4 regions of the Pantoea phytobeneficialis genome follow, and region 4 is predicted to be linked to each of the others. Evidence: riboswitches for the same ligand, from Rfam matches in the RefSeq annotation. Region 4 holds a riboswitch; each other region holds the start of a gene.
The links. Region 4 has a riboswitch for thiamine pyrophosphate ahead of CTZ24_RS21040 (FAD-dependent oxidoreductase). Riboswitches for the same ligand answer to the same signal wherever they lie in the genome.
Positions count from the first base shown of each region.

Region 1: linked by a shared signal. The riboswitch ahead of thiC (phosphomethylpyrimidine synthase ThiC) and the one ahead of CTZ24_RS21040 (FAD-dependent oxidoreductase) in region 4 are both predicted to bind thiamine pyrophosphate.
Region 2: linked by a shared signal. The riboswitch ahead of thiM (hydroxyethylthiazole kinase) and the one ahead of CTZ24_RS21040 (FAD-dependent oxidoreductase) in region 4 are both predicted to bind thiamine pyrophosphate.
Region 3: linked by a shared signal. The riboswitch ahead of thiB (thiamine ABC transporter substrate binding subunit) and the one ahead of CTZ24_RS21040 (FAD-dependent oxidoreductase) in region 4 are both predicted to bind thiamine pyrophosphate.

Region 1 is NZ_CP024636.1:261,474-265,686, forward strand. Features, by position in the region: gene thiC (phosphomethylpyrimidine synthase ThiC) at 1-1,878, opposite strand, end outside; TPP riboswitch at 1,956-2,057, opposite strand; gene CTZ24_RS01175 (Rsd/AlgQ family anti-sigma factor) at 2,146-2,652, opposite strand; gene nudC (NAD(+) diphosphatase) at 2,716-3,489, shown strand; gene hemE (uroporphyrinogen decarboxylase) at 3,529-4,213, shown strand, end outside.
Region 2 is NZ_CP024636.1:3,323,116-3,327,328, reverse strand. Features, by position in the region: gene fbaB (class I fructose-bisphosphate aldolase) at 1-242, opposite strand, end outside; gene thiD (bifunctional hydroxymethylpyrimidine kinase/phosphomethylpyrimidine kinase) at 390-1,190, opposite strand; gene thiM (hydroxyethylthiazole kinase) at 1,187-1,972, opposite strand; TPP riboswitch at 2,006-2,102, opposite strand; gene CTZ24_RS15405 (DUF3606 domain-containing protein) at 3,342-3,530, opposite strand; gene chiP (chitoporin ChiP) at 4,021-4,213, shown strand, end outside.
Region 3 is NZ_CP024636.1:760,468-764,680, reverse strand. Features, by position in the region: gene sgrR (HTH-type transcriptional regulator SgrR) at 1-1,536, shown strand, start outside; TPP riboswitch at 1,572-1,669, shown strand; gene thiB (thiamine ABC transporter substrate binding subunit) at 1,717-2,703, shown strand; gene thiP (thiamine/thiamine pyrophosphate ABC transporter permease ThiP) at 2,679-4,213, shown strand, end outside.
Region 4 is NZ_CP024637.1:176,985-181,197, reverse strand. Features, by position in the region: gene CTZ24_RS21050 (thiazole synthase) at 1-615, opposite strand, end outside; gene thiS (sulfur carrier protein ThiS) at 618-815, opposite strand; gene CTZ24_RS21040 (FAD-dependent oxidoreductase) at 799-1,743, opposite strand; TPP riboswitch at 1,872-1,991, opposite strand; gene CTZ24_RS21035 (LacI family DNA-binding transcriptional regulator) at 2,223-3,248, opposite strand; gene iolG (inositol 2-dehydrogenase) at 3,485-4,213, shown strand, end outside.

The DNA of each region.
Region 1 (4,213 bases), on a different contig from region 4:
GCCACGGCTACGGAAGGCATCTGACATCTGCGCCATCCCGATTTCAATCGGCTGGGCTTCCGCCTGCTGACGGGCGGCAAAGTCACGCACTTCCTGGGTGATTTTCATGGAGCAGAATTTCGGGCCGCACATGGAACAAAAATGTGCCACTTTGCCCGACTCCTGCGGCAGTGTCTCATCGTGATAAGCGCGCGCGGTATGTGGGTCGAGCGCCAGATTGAACTGGTCCTCCCAGCGAAACTCAAATCGCGCTTTCGACATGGCGTTATCGCGGATCTGGGCGCCAGGATGGCCCTTCGCCAGATCGGCGGCATGAGCGGCAATTTTATAGGTGATCAATCCCTGTTTCACATCTTCCTTATTCGGCAAACCCAGATGTTCTTTCGGGGTGACGTAGCACAGCATCGCACAGCCGAACCAGCCAATCATCGCGGCACCGATGCCAGAAGTGAAATGATCGTAGCCGGGGGCGATATCGGTGGTCAGTGGGCCGAGGGTATAGAACGGGGCTTCGTGACAATGTTCCAGTTGTTCGGTCATATTGCGGCGAATCATCTGCATCGGCACATGCCCCGGACCTTCGATCATCACCTGCACATCATATTCCCAGGCGATTTTGGTCAGCTCACCCAGCGTATGTAGCTCGGCAAACTGCGCTTCATCGTTGGCATCCTGAATCGAACCCGGACGCAGTCCATCACCCAGCGACAGAGCAACATCATAGGCAGCACAGATTTCGCAAATCTCACGGAAGTGCAGATACAGGAAACTCTCCTGATGGTGCGACAAACACCACTTCGCCATGATTGAACCGCCACGCGAAACGATGCCGGTCAGACGTTTCGCCGTCATCGGCACATAACGCAGCAGCACGCCGGCGTGGATGGTGAAGTAGTCAACGCCTTGTTCGGCTTGCTCCAGCAAGGTGTCGCGGAAGATTTCCCAATTCAGATCTTCCGCGATGCCGTTTACCTTCTCCAGCGCCTGATAAATCGGTACGGTGCCAATCGGCACCGGGCTGTTACGCAAAATCCACTCGCGTGTTTCATGGATATAACGGCCGGTCGAGAGATCCATCACCGTGTCAGCCCCCCAGCGTGTCGACCACACCAGCTTCTCCACTTCCTCTTCAATTGAGGAGCTGACCGCCGAGTTGCCGATGTTGGCATTCACTTTGACCAGAAAATTGCGGCCAATGATCATCGGCTCAGATTCAGGGTGGTTAATGTTGGATGGGATGATGGCTCGCCCTGCGGCGACTTCCTGACGCACGAACTCGGCGGTGATATTTTCCGGCAGATGCGCACCAAAGCTATGGCCAGGATGTTGTTGTAGCAACACTTCGCCACGGATGCGCTCGCGCCCCATGTTTTCACGAAGTGCAATAAACTCCATTTCCGGGGTAATGACGCCCTGACGCGCATAATGCAACTGGGTAACACGGCGGCCTGTTTTGGCACGTCGCGGTTGGGGCAGATGTTCAAAACGCAGGTGATCCAGACCCTCATCTGCCAGGCGTTGCTGTGTATAGCTGGAGCTGAGCTGGTCGATGGTTTCACTGTCGCCGCGTTCCGCGATCCAGTTGGCGCGCAGTTTGCTCAACCCCCGATGAACATCAATCGATGCATGCGGATCGCCGTAAGCCCCGGCCGTGTCATATACCGGCACCGGTTCGTTGGCTTCGTATTGCGGATTATCTTTACTGCCGCCGGTCAGGGTCGGGCTGAGCTGAATCTCACGCATCGGCACACGAATATCATCACGACTGCCGGTGATCCAGATACGTTTAGAATTGGGGAAGGCAGTGCCCTGGAGGGAATCAATAAATTCCTGCGCCTGGGCGCGTTGTTCACGACGAGAAGTTTTTACAACAGACATAGCAAGTTTCCTGTAAATGATGGAAGTTGCTTGTCCGGAGTCCGGAAGGAGTAACAGAAACGGCGCGCGCACCGGCTGTGATATTTACTCTTGTTCCCTTCGCAGGTACTAACCTGATCAGGTTCCGCGGATCCCGAATTAACGGTCTCAGCCCAAAATGGGCACTCCGACAAGAAAATATTTACGGTGTTAAACCGTAAAATAAAAAAGCCCTCGTAGCATAGAAGGGCTTTTTACGAATAACAAGTCTTTTACAAATGCGGGCGGCTAAGCAGGGCGGGCGATGATGCTTTCATTCGCTACCGGCGTATGCGCCAGCTGATTGTCCCATGCCAGATGCACCAGCTTATCTTCCAGCGTAAAACGCGACTCCAGCACTTCACCCACTTCAGACAGCGCCTGCTGGAAGGTGACGCAGTTGTCATCGGTGATGGCCTGTTGCAGATGGCCGTCATACAGTTGCATCATTCGTTCGGTATTGGCTTCCAGTGACGGGTAGATTTGCGCGGCGGCGATCATCGGGCTGTCACCTTGCATCTCACTGATAATATGTTCATAAATGCTGAAATGGCCGGCGGAGAGATAATCCACCAGGTTATGACAAAAGGCATCCAGCGCCTGTTCGTCCAGGGCACTCAACGCATCTTTTTTGGGCTTCATGCCAACCAACTGGTAGTAAGTCACAAGTAGCTGACGACGCGCGTGTAGCCATGAATCGACCAATTCGTTACCGCGGCCTACACGCTCGGTCAGGTCATCTAACTGAGTAAGCATACAAGGCTCCATGTGGGTTATAGTGGTTCATTCTGCGAATAGACGCTAAGGATGACGATTTAAATGCAACGTGAGATCTCAAGCGTAGACGCTGGCTGGTGGATTGTCAGCCATGAACAAAAACTTTGGCTGCCACAGGGTGAGCTGCCGCACGGGACGGCGGAACAATTCGATCTGGCGGGCAGCAGCGGCATGGTGATTGGCGAATGGCAGGGTGAAAACGTCTGGCTGGTGCGTGAATCACGTTCTGACAATATGGGCTCAGTACGCCAGTTGATTGACGAAGATGTCGGCCTGTTCCAGCTTGCCGGGCGTGGCGTGCAACTGGCGGAATTCTTTCGTTCGCATCGCTGGTGCGGCTATTGCGGCCACGAAATGCATTTGAGCAAACGTGAGTTTGCTTGCCTGTGCGGTCACTGCCGTGAACGCTATTATCCGCAAATCGCGCCCTGCATCATTGTGGCGATTCGGCGCGGAGATGAGATCCTGCTGGCGAACCACGCAAAGCATCGTAACAACGTCTACACCGTACTGGCCGGTTTTGTTGAAGTGGGGGAAACCCTCGAACAGGCAGTGGCGCGTGAGGTGATGGAAGAGAGCAATGTACGAGTGAAAAACGTACGTTACGTCACCTCACAACCCTGGCCATTCCCCCATTCGCTGATGATGGCCTATATGGCGGAATACGATGGCGGGGAGCTACAGCATGACGGCAAAGAACTGCTGGATGCCGGCTGGTTCCGCTACGATGCGTTACCTTTATTACCGCCGCCGGGTACCGTCGCGCGACGTCTGATTGAAGATACCGTTGCCCACTGTCGCGCCAGCGCGCTGTGAAAATGCTACACTGGCGCCCTGTCAGTGAGAGAGCCAATTATGAGTGAACTGAAGAACGATCGTTATCTGCGCGCCCTGTTACGTCAGCCGGTGGATGTCACCCCGGTTTGGATGATGCGACAAGCCGGGCGTTATCTGCCGGAATATAAAGCCACACGCGCCGAGGCCGGTGACTTTATGTCGCTGTGTAAAAATGCTGAGCTGGCCTGTGAAGTCACGCTGCAACCGCTGCGTCGCTATGCGCTGGATGCGGCAATCCTCTTCAGCGATATTCTCACCATCCCGGATGCCATGGGATTGGGCCTGTACTTTGAAACCGGTGAAGGCCCCCGTTTCTCTCACCCGATTACCAGCCGCGCTGACGTCGACAAACTGCCGGTACCTGACCCGGAGCAAGAGCTGGGTTATGTGATGAATGCGGTGCGCACCATTCGCCATAACCTGAAAGGCGAAGTGCCGCTGATCGGTTTCTCCGGTAGCCCGTGGACGCTGGCTACCTACATGGTTGAAGGGGGTAGCAGCAAGGCCTTCACCAAAATCAAAAAGATGATGTACGCCGAGCCACAAACGCTGCATGCGTTGCTGGATAAGCTGGCCGACAGCGTGATCCTCTATCTGAACGCGCAGATCAAAGCCGGTGCGCAGTCGATCATGGTGTTCGACACCTGGGGCGGCGTGCTGACCGGACGTGATTATCGCGAGTTCTCGCTTTACTACATGCACA
Region 2 (4,213 bases), on a different contig from region 4:
GCGGAGTGCTCAACCCCCTGATCAACCGGCAAAATCGACAGGTAACCCGTCCCAGCCAGGCGACCGGTGTTGTACAGCGTTTGCATGTTGCGTAATACCACAGGAGAACGATTGTTATCGGTCATTACGCGATCAACATAATCCGCGCCCGGTAAATAAAGGCTTTCCGCTGGAATGGTCATGCAGCGATGTTGAAGAAGGCTATCCGCTTCTTGGCCCAATAACTGAACGATGTCCGTCATACTCACTCCTGATTAATGGCTGGATTGGAACCGGCACCTGCCGATTCGCCCCCAACAGCCTGGACCGGGATCCGCCAGGCTGGCAAATTGCTGACTCCATTTTTCAGACAGATACGCAGGCAAAAAATGGCAATTCGGCGTTACGCCCTACCACCAACGATGAAAATGGTGCACCGGTCCAATGCCTTTTCCGACTTCCAGAGAATCGGCATGCAGTAACGCTTGTTGCAACCAGGCTTTAGCCTCGGAGAGCGTCGCAGCCCAGTCATCATGGCGTGGACGTAGCGCCGCCAACGCAGCTGACAGCGAACAACCGGTGCCGTGGGTGTGGCGAGTATTGACGCGTGGCGCGGTAAAACGCTGACGTCCGTTGCGGGTGATAAGCCAATCCGGGCTCTCCGCATCACTCAGATGTCCTCCCTTCATCAGTACCGCTTCACACCCGAGATCCAGCAATGCATCCCCCTGCATCAGCATCGTCTTCTCATCCTGCGCCACACTGCGGCCAAGCAGCGCTGCGGCTTCTGGCAAATTCGGCGTAATCAACGATACCTGTGGTAACAACAACTCACGCAGGCTGGCGATGGCATCCGGTGATAACAACGCATCGCCACTTTTGGCAATCATAACGGTGTCCAGCACCACGAACGGCAGGCTGGCACGCTTCAGCTTGTCAGCGACAATTTCCACCACCGCCGTTTCCGCCAGCATGCCAATTTTTGCCGTGTCGATACGCACATCATCGAGCACCGAATCCAGCTGCGCTCCGACAAAATCTGGTTCGATACGATAGACCGACTGCACACCACGGGTATTCTGGGCCACCAGCGCGGTAATGACGCTGGTGCCATAGGCACCCAGCGCGGAGAAGGCTTTGAGATCGGCCTGAATTCCAGCACCACCGCTGGGGTCAGTACCGGCAATAGTCAATGCGTTAATACGTTTCATGGCGTCACCTCCAGTGTCCACAGCGCATCCAAAAAGGCAGCAACAAAGCTGCCCGGCCCCTGGACCTGACGTGCCGCCCGTTCACCGGCCAGTGACATGACCCGACAAGCTGCCGCCACATGTTGCAGACGTTCACCCGGCAGGCTGGCAAAAGCCGCCACCACTGCCGACAGCGCACAACCTGTCCCCACTACGCGTGTCATCAGTGGGCTGCCGCCCGGGATGGCAAAGGTATGCTGACCATCGGTAACGTAATCCACTTCGCCGGTTACCGCCACAATGCTGCGGTAATCGTGCGCCAACTGTTGAGCAGCGCTGAGTGCGGCGTCAGCCTGATGCAAGCTGTCCACGCCACGCCCGCCCGCCGCCTGGTTCGCCAGGGCAAGGATTTCCGAGGCGTTGCCACGGATGGCTGCCGGTTGCTGGGTCAATAGCTGCTGACAAAATTCGGTGCGAAAGGTTAACGCGCCCACCGCGACCGGGTCGAGCGTCCAGGGTGTGCCGGCACGGTTTGCCGCCTCTACCGCAGCCTGCATGGCGATGCTGCGATCGCGCGTCAACGTACCCACGTTAATGAGCAGAGCATCGGCATAACCGCTGAACTGTGCGGCCTCATCAGCGTCGATCACCATGGCAGGTGAGGCACGCAGTGCCAACAGGACATTAGCGGTAAAGGTCTGTACCACATCATTGGTCATGCAATGTACCAGCGAAGCATGTTGATGCAGTAACTGAAGCGAGTGCGCGAGTTGCGCGGAGGAAAGAAGGTCAGGTTGTTTCATAAAGCTCCCAACCGGCGATCAAGAAGGCGAATGCGGTCAGGCATCTGACTTCCCTACGCTGGCATTATCCAGATCAGGTGGTACGGGTATTTCTCAGCCTTCACAAGGAAGGGCACCCCGAGTCATTTATATGACTGGCAGATTAGGGCAAGTGACTTGCTGACGCAAGCCCGCCCTGCTCAATATACCGCTGGGCTTTTTCCCCCATACGTTGCGTAGCGGCGCGATTTATCGCGTAAAACTTCAAGTTCGTGTGATAAATCGCAGCACTACGATTGAAAACAAATACACATTGCGCATGTGGTCGTTGCTTGTAAAATGACCACCGAGATTATTCCCACAACAAGATGAAGGATTTATGGCAAAAGGAATTGTGCTTTGTCAGGGAGACAGGACGTCATGCGGCGGCAAAATCACCGCAGACGCAAGAAGGCGATCCTGTTACCTGTGGGAAAGATGGTAAGACCTACAAGATTATCGGAGGCATACCTTTTTACACCAGCGGCCCCGATAAAAAACGTATTGCCGGATCGCTTGATAGCCACAGTTCATGTCCTTGCAAGGCTAAAATCACACCGTCTAACGCTTATCCTGGCTATGTGAAAGAAGAACCCCCTGTCTCGCGAGAGACTGGTTTAGCGGCTTAGGCTCCAGCCGCATTAATGCCAAAATTTCAGTCAGAACCAGAACAACATGCAATTCACTCAATTAATGAAATCGATGAGGCTTGCTCAATTGGCCGGGAAGATGAATGTTCTAAGAAAAAATACACCGAGATTGGTCGCTTCTCTGGAGGACTTGCTGGTGGTTATATTGGAATACGCTTCAGATAAAGGCGAATACCTTGGTGAACTTTTCTATAATTCGGTAGGTAAATGACATGAACGTTGTATCTGCTATTTTATTTTCGTTATTTCTCGCCTCTACAATCACAACATATGGATATTCCGCGTTAAAAACCGAAAGACACATTATGTTATGTACTCTCTTTCGTGAAAAATCTGGATACTTACCCAATGGAATGACCCTTGCTCAGAATGGAGGGGCTTTCTTTACCTTCCAAAAAGATTTATATTTCTTCTTGCCACTCATTGTCAGAAAAGGCAGTTTTACTGTTAGAAACATGAAATCAGAACATTATGACTTCATACGAAGTCTACCACATGAAACGACAGGATGGTTGAAGATCAAGTTCTATTTATTTACCATAACGACCACTCTACTTTTTTAAATTTTTTATTTGATTGTTTTTCATAAAGGCATTATGAAATCATACGTAAACAACATGCATCCTCACTATAAACCCGCGCGCCAGCATAAGTAAAAAACCCCGCAGAACGGGGTTAGTCAGTTATTTTCTTCCTGAAAATCACTTTCGCTGATATTGATTCAAGTACTGCTTAACTTTCTCAGTACCATTACCTACGTTAGCAACAGCGGTACGCAATTGTGTCGCGCTCACTTCCAGGGTGTTCGTCCAATACTCAACCTCCCAGGTTTCAGTAAGACTAATAAAGCGTTTGTCTTCCGGTTGTTTTCTCTTTAAATCATCAGCCATTTTGCAGCTCCTGAGGTTAATCCTGAAAACATGACTATCGCTTCTTAAGAAGAGTAACTCGTTAGCTTAACCGAAGGATGTTAGCCGTCCGGTGATTGCCATACAGCCCCACTTAAGGCCAGGAGCCAGCACAGCGCTGGCTTCCGGAAAAAATCCTAGACAATATGGCTGACGATATCAAGGTATAGCAACTATACCAAAGAACAACAGAATAAAACTTTTTTGCTGCATCTAAAGGCTGAATGTTGTTCCCGGTTTTCTGCTAATCAACAGGATCAAGTACTGAGAAACAATTGACTCACATAAACAACAAAACAGTAACATTATGATATTAGTGAATTAAATGCTGATTTTTGCGTCCTGCGTCATAAATCGTACTCATCGTCATTGATAATTCGCGTCACGAAAAATAGCATCTGCGCACTGGTTACACGAAGTAACAGTAAATGGAAAGCATCATCACACAAGGGATTATCACGGAGGATTTACCATGCACAGGACAGTTCGCACGTCGCTATCCACAGCTATCGCCACTGCACTTCTCATTACATCATTTATCCCTGCCCCTGCTTTTGCAGCCGGTTTCATTGATGACTCATCCCTGACCGGTGGTCTCTACTACTGGCAGCGGCAGCGCGATCGCAAAGAGATGGATCCGCAACAGGGTAAATACGGCCAGTATG
Region 3 (4,213 bases), on a different contig from region 4:
CTGTTGAATGCCATGCAGGATGCGGGTTGGTTAATCTGGCAGGCCGAAGCCGGACGGGGTAAACGTTCAACGCTGAGTTTTTGTTATACCGGGCTGGCATTGCAGCAGCAGCGCGCCGAAGATTTGCTGGAGCAGGATCGCATCGAACAACTGGTGCAATTGGTAGGCGACAAAAATCAGGTACGCCAAATGATTGCTTCTCACCTCGGCCGCAGCTTCCGCCAGGGTAAGCATATTCTGCGCGTCCTCTATTATCGCCCGCTTCCCAACCTGCTACCCGGTTCCCCGTTGCGTCGCTCCGAAACCCATTTAGCGCGGCAAATCTTCAGTGGTCTGACACGGATAAATGAGGAAAAGGGGGAAATTGAACCCGATATTGCCCATCACTGGCAACAAACATCGCTGCTGCACTGGCGCTTTTTCCTGCGACCCGCGATTCGTTTTCACCACGGTCGTGAACTGGAGATGGAGGATGTCATCAGCTCGTTGGATCGTCTGCGTACCCAACCGCTGTTCTCCCATATTGCCAAACTTCACTCCCCTGCCCCCTGGACGCTGGATATTCAACTGACTCAACCCGATAACTGGCTACCGTGGTTGCTTGGCAGCGTCAGCGCGATGATCTTGCCGCGCGAGTGGCAAACGGTTCGCGATTTCGCCCGTCAGCCGATTGGCACCGGCCCCTACAGCGTGGTGCGCAACCAGCAAAGCCAACTTAAAATTGCCGCTTTTGATGACTACTTCGGCTACCGCGCGTTGATTGATGATGTCTCAATCTGGGTATTACCGGAAATCAGCGACGAACTGGTGTATGCCGGAGTGAAGTTGCAGGGCGAAACCGCCGATGAAAAATCGGAGGAGAGCCGCCTGGAAGAGGGTTGCTATTTTCTGCTGTATGACCAACGTTCAGAGCAGGGACGCGATGCCCATTTCCGCCGCTGGGTCAGCTATCTGTTTAACCCTATCGCCCTGCTGAACAACGCCGGGGTAGGGTATCAACGCTACTGGTTCCCGGCCTATGGCTTGATTCCTCGCTGGCACCACCGCCGCGACTTAACCCCAGTCAGCAAACCACAGCATCTCACCCAACTGACCATCAGCTGGTACAGCCATCATGTTGAGCATGAAGGGATCGCCAATGCGCTGCGCCCACTGCTGGCGCAGCAGGGCGTAGAGTTAATCACCCGTGAACTGAGTTACGAAGCATGGTTTAACGGTGAAGGCGAAAGCGATATCTGGCTTGGCAGTGTCAACTTCACCCTGCCGCTGGATTACTCGCTGTTCGCTCAATTGTATGAGCTGCCGCTGATGCAGCAATGCATCCCAATAGACTGGCAAAGCGCGGCTGAACGCTGGCGCGAAAAAACGCTACCGCTGGCGGAATGGAGCAAGCAACTGGTGGACAGTGACTACCTGCATCCGCTGTTTCATCACTGGTTGCTGCTGGAAGGCCAGCGCAGTATGCGTGGTGTGCGCATGAATACCCTTGGCTGGTTTGACTTTAAATCCGCCTGGTTTGCCCCGCCGGAGCTGTGAACCTTTCGCCCTGAGCCGGAAATGACTAGAATGAGCCGTTCTCAACGGGGTGCCCTGCATTACAGGGGCTGAGAGAGACCCGTCGAACCTGATCCGGTTAATACCGGCGTAGGGATTTGAGATGCCTCACTGCTCAGATCCTTTGCGACTCAACCTTATCTTCTCCTCAAGGAGCGCAAAGTGTTTAAAAAAGTTCTGCCCGTGCTGCTGCTGATTTCTGCCCCGGCGCTGGCTGCCAAACCGGTACTGACCGTCTACACCTACGATTCATTCTCTGCCGATTGGGGACCCGGTCCGGCAGTAAAAAAAGCCTTTGAAGCCCAGTGCGGCTGTGAGCTGAAATATGTCGCGCTCGAAGATGGCGTGTCGCTGCTCAATCGTGTCCGTATGGAAGGCAAAAACAGCAAAGCGGATATCGTGCTGGGCCTCGATAACAATCTGGTGCAGGCGGCAGAAAAAACCGGCCTGTTTGCCAAAAGCCAGGTGGATACCGGCGCACTCCAACTGCCAGATGGCTGGCACAACGACACCTTTATCCCGTTCGACTATGGCTACTTCGCCTTCGTCTATGACAAAAATAAACTGAAGAACCCGCCCAAAAGCCTGAAAGAGTTGGTAGAAAGCCCTGAAAAATGGCGCGTGATCTATGAAGATCCACGTACCAGCACCCCCGGACTTGGCTTGCTGCTGTGGATGCAAAAGGTGTATGGCGACAAAGCACCGGAAGCCTGGCAAAAACTGGCGCAAAAAACCGTCACCGTCACCAAAGGCTGGAGTGAAGCTTATGGCCTGTTCCTGAAAGGTGAAGGCGATCTGGTGCTGAGTTACACCACCTCCCCGGCTTATCACATCATTGAAGAGAAGAAAGAAAACTACGCGGCAGCGCCGTTCAGCGAAGGCCATTACATGCAGGTTGAAGTGGCGGCACAGCTCGCCAGCAGCAAACAACCAAAACTGGCACAGCAATTTATGCAGTTTATGGTATCCCCGGCCTTCCAGCAGACCATCCCGACCGGCAACTGGATGTATCCGGTGATTAAAAGCGAGTTGCCTGCCGGTTATCAGACGCTAAACGTACCGCAAACGGCGCTGCAATATAGCCCGACTGAGGTTGCCGACCATCGCGCCGACTGGATAAGTGCATGGCAACGCGCCGTCAGCCGTTAATTCCCGGCTGGCTTCTGCCCGGCAGTTTCACCGCGCTCTTGTTATGCGCGGTGGCGCTGCTGGCGTTTGGTGCGCTGTTGATGTCAGCCCCCATCGGTGACTGGCGTGGCCTGCTCACCGATGACTATCTGCATCACGTACTGGCTTTCTCCTTCTGGCAGGCGTTACTGTCGGCGCTGTTCTCAGTCATCCCCGCGATCCCGCTGGCGCGCGCCCTGTACCGTCGACGTTTTCCCGGACGTAACCTGCTGTTACGCCTGTGCGCCATGACGCTGGTGCTACCGGTGCTGGTGGCAATATTCGGCCTGCTGAGCGTCTATGGTCGCAGCGGCTGGCTGGCCCAGCTGTGCAGCCTGGTAGGTATCGATTATCACTTCTCACCCTATGGGTTGCAGGGCATTCTGCTGGCACATGTGTTCTTCAATCTGCCGCTGGCCACGCGCATGCTGTTGCAGTCGCTGGAAAGCATCCCGGGCGAGCAACGTCAGCTGGCGGCGCAGCTCGGCCTGCGCAGTTGGAACCTGTTCCGCTTACTCGAATGGCCGTGGCTGCGGCGGCAGATTTTGCCCACCGCCGCGCTGATTTTTATGCTGTGCTTTGCCAGTTTTGCCACCGTGCTGGCACTGGGCGGTGGCCCGCAGGCCACCACGCTGGAGCTGGCAATTTTTCAGGCGCTGAGTTTTGACTACGATCCCGGTCGCGCGGCCCTGCTGGCGCTGCTGCAACTGGGCTGCTGCCTGCTGCTGGTGTTGCTGAGCCAGCGCTTCAGCCAAGCTATTCCGAGCGGAAGTCAGCAGATACGCGGCTGGCGCGATCCCCAGGATAGCTGGCGCGCGCGCCTCAGCGATGGCTTATTGATCGGTTTAGCCTTGTTGTTGTTGCTCCCGCCTTTGCTGGCGGTAGTGACTGATGGCCTGCGTGGCGGCGTCGCCGGGGCGATTCAACAACCGGCCTTGTGGCAGGCCACCTTTACCTCATTACGCATTGCCATCGGAGCAGGCGTGTTGTGTGTCATTCTTACCCTGATGCTGTTATGGAGCAGCCGTGAACTGCGCCTGCGTCATCACACTATCCCGGCGCAAGCAATGGAACTGAGTGGCATGTTGATTCTGGCAATGCCAGGCATCGTATTGGCGAGCGGTTTTTTCCTGCTGTTCAACGCCACCGTTGGCCTGCCGCAATCCGCCGACGGGCTGGTGATCTTCACGAACGCACTGATCGCCATCCCCTATGCCATGAAAGTGCTGGAGAACCCGATGCGCGATCTCAGCGCGCGTTACAATCAGTTATGCGCCTCGCTGGGTATGCAGGGGTTGAACCGCCTGCGCCTGCTTGAACTGCGCGCACTGAAACGTCCGATTGCCCAGGCGCTGGCCTTTGCCTGCGTGTTGTCGATTGGCGATTTTGGCGTGGTGGCATTGTTTGGCAGCGCGGATTTCCGCACGTTGCCATTCTATCTGTTCCAGCAAATTGGCGCCTATCGCGGCGAGGACGGCGCGGTCACCGCGTT
Region 4 (4,213 bases):
AGCCACTGCGGTATTGAGCAGAATGGCATCGAAACCCAGCTCCATTGCCTGTGCTGCCTGCGAGGGGGCACCGATGCCCGCATCGACAATTAACGGAACATCACGGAACCAGGCCCGCATCGCGCGCAGGCCATCAATGTTACGTAGCCCCTGACCGGAACCGATGGGTGCGCCCCACGGCATCAGCACTTCGCAGCCGGCTTCAAGCAATTTTTCACCGACGATCAAATCTTCAGTGGTGTAGGGGAATACCTGAAAGCCATCGGCGCAAAGGATGCGTGCCGCTTCCACCAGCGCGAAGGGATCAGGTTGTAGCGTGTCGGCATGGCCGATCACCTCCAGCTTGATCCACGGGGTGTTAAACAATTCACGCGCCATCTGCGCTGTGGTCACGGCTTCCTGCACCGTGTGGCACCCGGCGGTGTTCGGCAGCACGCGTACATCCAGTTGCGCAAGTAGTTCACGGAAGGCGGCCCCAGCGGCCCCTTCACGCCGCAGACTGACGGTAATGATCTCGCTGCCGCCAGCCGCAATCGCCTGCTGCAAAATTGCCGGTGAGGGATAACCTGCGGTACCAAGCAGAAAGCGGGATTGCGGTTCAAAGCCATAAAACATCATTAGCCCCCCTGCATCGGTGATAACACTTCGAGCTGACAACCCTCTTCCAGTTGCTGACTGTCGTAGCGGGATTTGGGGACAAAAGTACCGTTGTAGGCGGTTGCCACGCAGGCCACGTCAATCTGCTGCTCACGCAGCAGTTCGGTCAGGGTACGGGCGGCCGTCAGCACCGGGCGACCGTTAAGCTGAATATTCATGAAGTTGTTCCGAAGTTAAACGCTGCATCAGTTGTTCCGCCATCAGCGGAGCCAGCAGGAAGCCGTGGCGGTACATCCCGTTAAGGTAAAATGTCCCGTTTTGATAGTGAATTTCCGGCAGATTTGCCGGATACGCCGGACGCAAACCGCTGGCGCTTTCGACAATACGCGCTTCGGCCAACGCCGGGTGGATGGCCCAGGCCGCGCTCAGCAACTCCATCATGGCACGGGCGCTGATCGGGCTGGCATCATGGCTTTCGACCATAGTTGCACCGAGCATAAAATGGCCGCCGCGACGCGGCACCAGATAGCAGGGAAAGCGCGGATGCAGCAGACGAATCGGGCGTGAGAAGCGCACCTCATCGCTGTGTAAAATCAACATCTCGCCCCGCACCGCCCGCAGGCCCGGCAACGCTGTTGCCGCATGGATGCCCCGGCAATCAATCACCTGCCCCGACGGCTTCCCGTGGTGAAAAGCCACCCCACGTTGCTGCAACTTTTCACGCATTTCATTCAGTGCCAGGCGAGGATCGAGATGCCCCTCCTGCGCAAAAAACAGACCACGGGCAAAGCGCCCGGCGAGGGCTGGCTCCACGTCTGCCGGATCAATCCATTGATGTTGTTCGGTCATGCGGGCAAAGCGGTTCAGTTCCTGGCTGTCGCGTGGTGGTGCCACCACCAGCGTGCCCTGATGTTCAACGCAACTGACGCGTTGTTGCCACCAGGCTGCGGAGTGCTGCCCCAGCTCAATGACGGCGCGTGGTGCGCTTTCTGCTTCACACCAGGGTGCGAGCATACCTCCGGCAAACCAGGAGGCGGGCTGACGCGCGTCATCGCTAATCACTTCAAGCTGTTCACCGCGTTCGGCGAGTAAGGTCGCCACACACAGGCCCGCAACACCGCCACCGAGTACAGACCAGCGGCTCATAGCGGGTATTCCGTAATACAAAGGGGAGAATTCACATCGGCCTCTCAGTTTTCGCACTGAGACCCGGGATACAGGAGGAGGGAAATGACACGCGCAACGGAAAAACGTCCCGATGTCAGACAGCCGAAATGACAGGCTGTCAGTCTTCCTACGCCAGTATCAACTGGGTCAGGTTCAAAGGGTCGCTAAGCCGCGCAGTGCGCTTTTAGCCTCTCAGTCTCTTGAGCGAGACTCCCCCGACGCGTCTATTTGTATTGCAGCCGCCAGGCTACGTCAAGTGTAAGCCCGGCAACAAAGCCTAACCTTTAAAAATTCCCTGTTTCAGGTTCATCCATTTTTCTCCATGATTTGCGCGTATTCTCGTCCCCTCATCCTGAAATCCGGCAGGTAAATTATGTGTGCTGATTCAATCATTTCAGCCATTCTGGTGTGTATATTCGGCGTGATCATTTTGTGGGTGGTGTTCTGCCCCTGAGCCGTCAGGCAAAATAAGAGTAGCGATGCCAGGTGAGCAGCGGAATTTTGCTGTCACTGAACGACTGACCGCTGCCCGGCTGTTGCAACAGGGCGAGGCACAGATCGATCTCCCGACGAATATCATGGCCGAGCACCAAATCCAGGGTGCCGTTCTCCAGCAGCAGTCGGCTCGCTTCACTCAATTCATGGCCGATAAATATCACCTGATCCTGTACGCCAAAATCGGTTAACGCGCGCGCCACCCCTTCGTTACCGCCTGCGGTGTTGTAGATCCCTGCCAACGGGTTCCCCCGCTCCAGCCATTTTTTTACGCTGAGATACGCGGTTTCCGCTTCGTCGTTAATGTTGACGCGATCACGAATGGTTAACCAAGGGAATGCCTCGCGCAACACGCGGCGAAAGCCAATCTCACGCTCCTCCTGGGTACGATAGGTCGAACTACAAATCAGCAGAATATTGCCCGATTGCTGTGCGGGCAGCATACGGCCCATAAACCAGCCCGCAGTGGCTCCGGCAGCGACCTGATCGATACCCACATAGGCGCTGCGCCGCGAATTGGGCAGATCGCTGGTCAGACAAATGACCGGGACCCCATCATCAATCGCCGCTTTAACCGCACGATTTATTTTTACCTCATCGCGACACACCAGGATGATGCCGCTACTGGTGGCGGCTCGCCGGGTAATCAGTTGGCTGAAGCGTTCGGCATTGAATTGCACGTTCGGCACGCTATCGAGGCTGAAATGGAGCTGGGGATAATCATTGATAGCAGCGCGTACCTGTTGCTCCACCTGATGGAGAAAACTGGAACCGGATTCGCAAATAATCGCAATGCGCGTTCTGTTAGCACTCGGGTTGCCGGTATCTGCGTTCAATCCCAGCCGCTGCATCGCGTCTGCCACTTTTTTGCGCGTCACTTCCCTTACGCCTTCGCGACCATTCAGCACCCGGTCAACGGTGGCGGGACTGACGGCAGCTTCCTGCGCGATTTGTTTGATCGACGGCGATTTCCAGTGATGTTGCTTCATGGCATGTCCTGATGTCATCTACCTCACAGGCAATCAGTATCCGTACATCCTGGCAAAAAGCCAAATCCATCAAGCGCATGAAATACAACTAATTATTCACATTTGATGTTAGTTACATCAAAAAAGCCTGTGATCTACCTCATCAATTCATCACGCCGCCGGGGCTTTGTTTTGACTTGATCTGCACCCGCATCGATTAATAACGCCACAACCTTTCTACCCCCGAGGAATAACCAATGCTGAATGTCGCTTTATTGGGTGCCGGTCGTATCGGCCAGATCCACGCAGGAAATATCGCCGCCCATCCGCAGTGTCGGCTGGCGTATGTTATGGATGTCTATGCTCCGGCAGCGACAGCGTTGGCCGAGAAGTATGGCGCGACAGTTGCCGACCTCGCCACCATCCTGGCAGACAGCAGCATCGATCTGGTGGCGATTTGCAGTGCCACCAACACCCATGCCGATTTGATTGAAGCCGCCGCGAGAGCGAACAAAGCCATCTTCTGTGAAAAACCGGTCGATCTCAGCCTGGCGCGCGTGCAAAGCTGCCTTGCCACGGTGCGGGAAGCAGGTGTGCCGTTGATGATTGGTTTTAACCGCCGTTTTGATCCCAGCATGGCACACCTGCAATCCAGCCTGCGCGCCGGGGAGATTGGCAGCACCGAGCTGGTGACCATCAGCTCGCGCGATCCGGGTGCACCACCGCCGGAATACGTGAAAGTCTCCGGTGGCTTGTTCCGCGATATGACGATTCACGATTTTGATATGGCACGCTGGTTACTGGATGAGGAACCCGTCTCGGTATATGCCTCCGCTTCAGCGTTGGTTGATCCCCAAATCAAAGCGGCAGGCGATGTCGATACCGCCGTGGTCACCCTGACCTGTGCCAGCGGCAAAATGGCAGTGATCACCAACAGCCGTCGCGCCAGCTATGGTTACGATCAACGCATTGAGGTCCACGGTAGC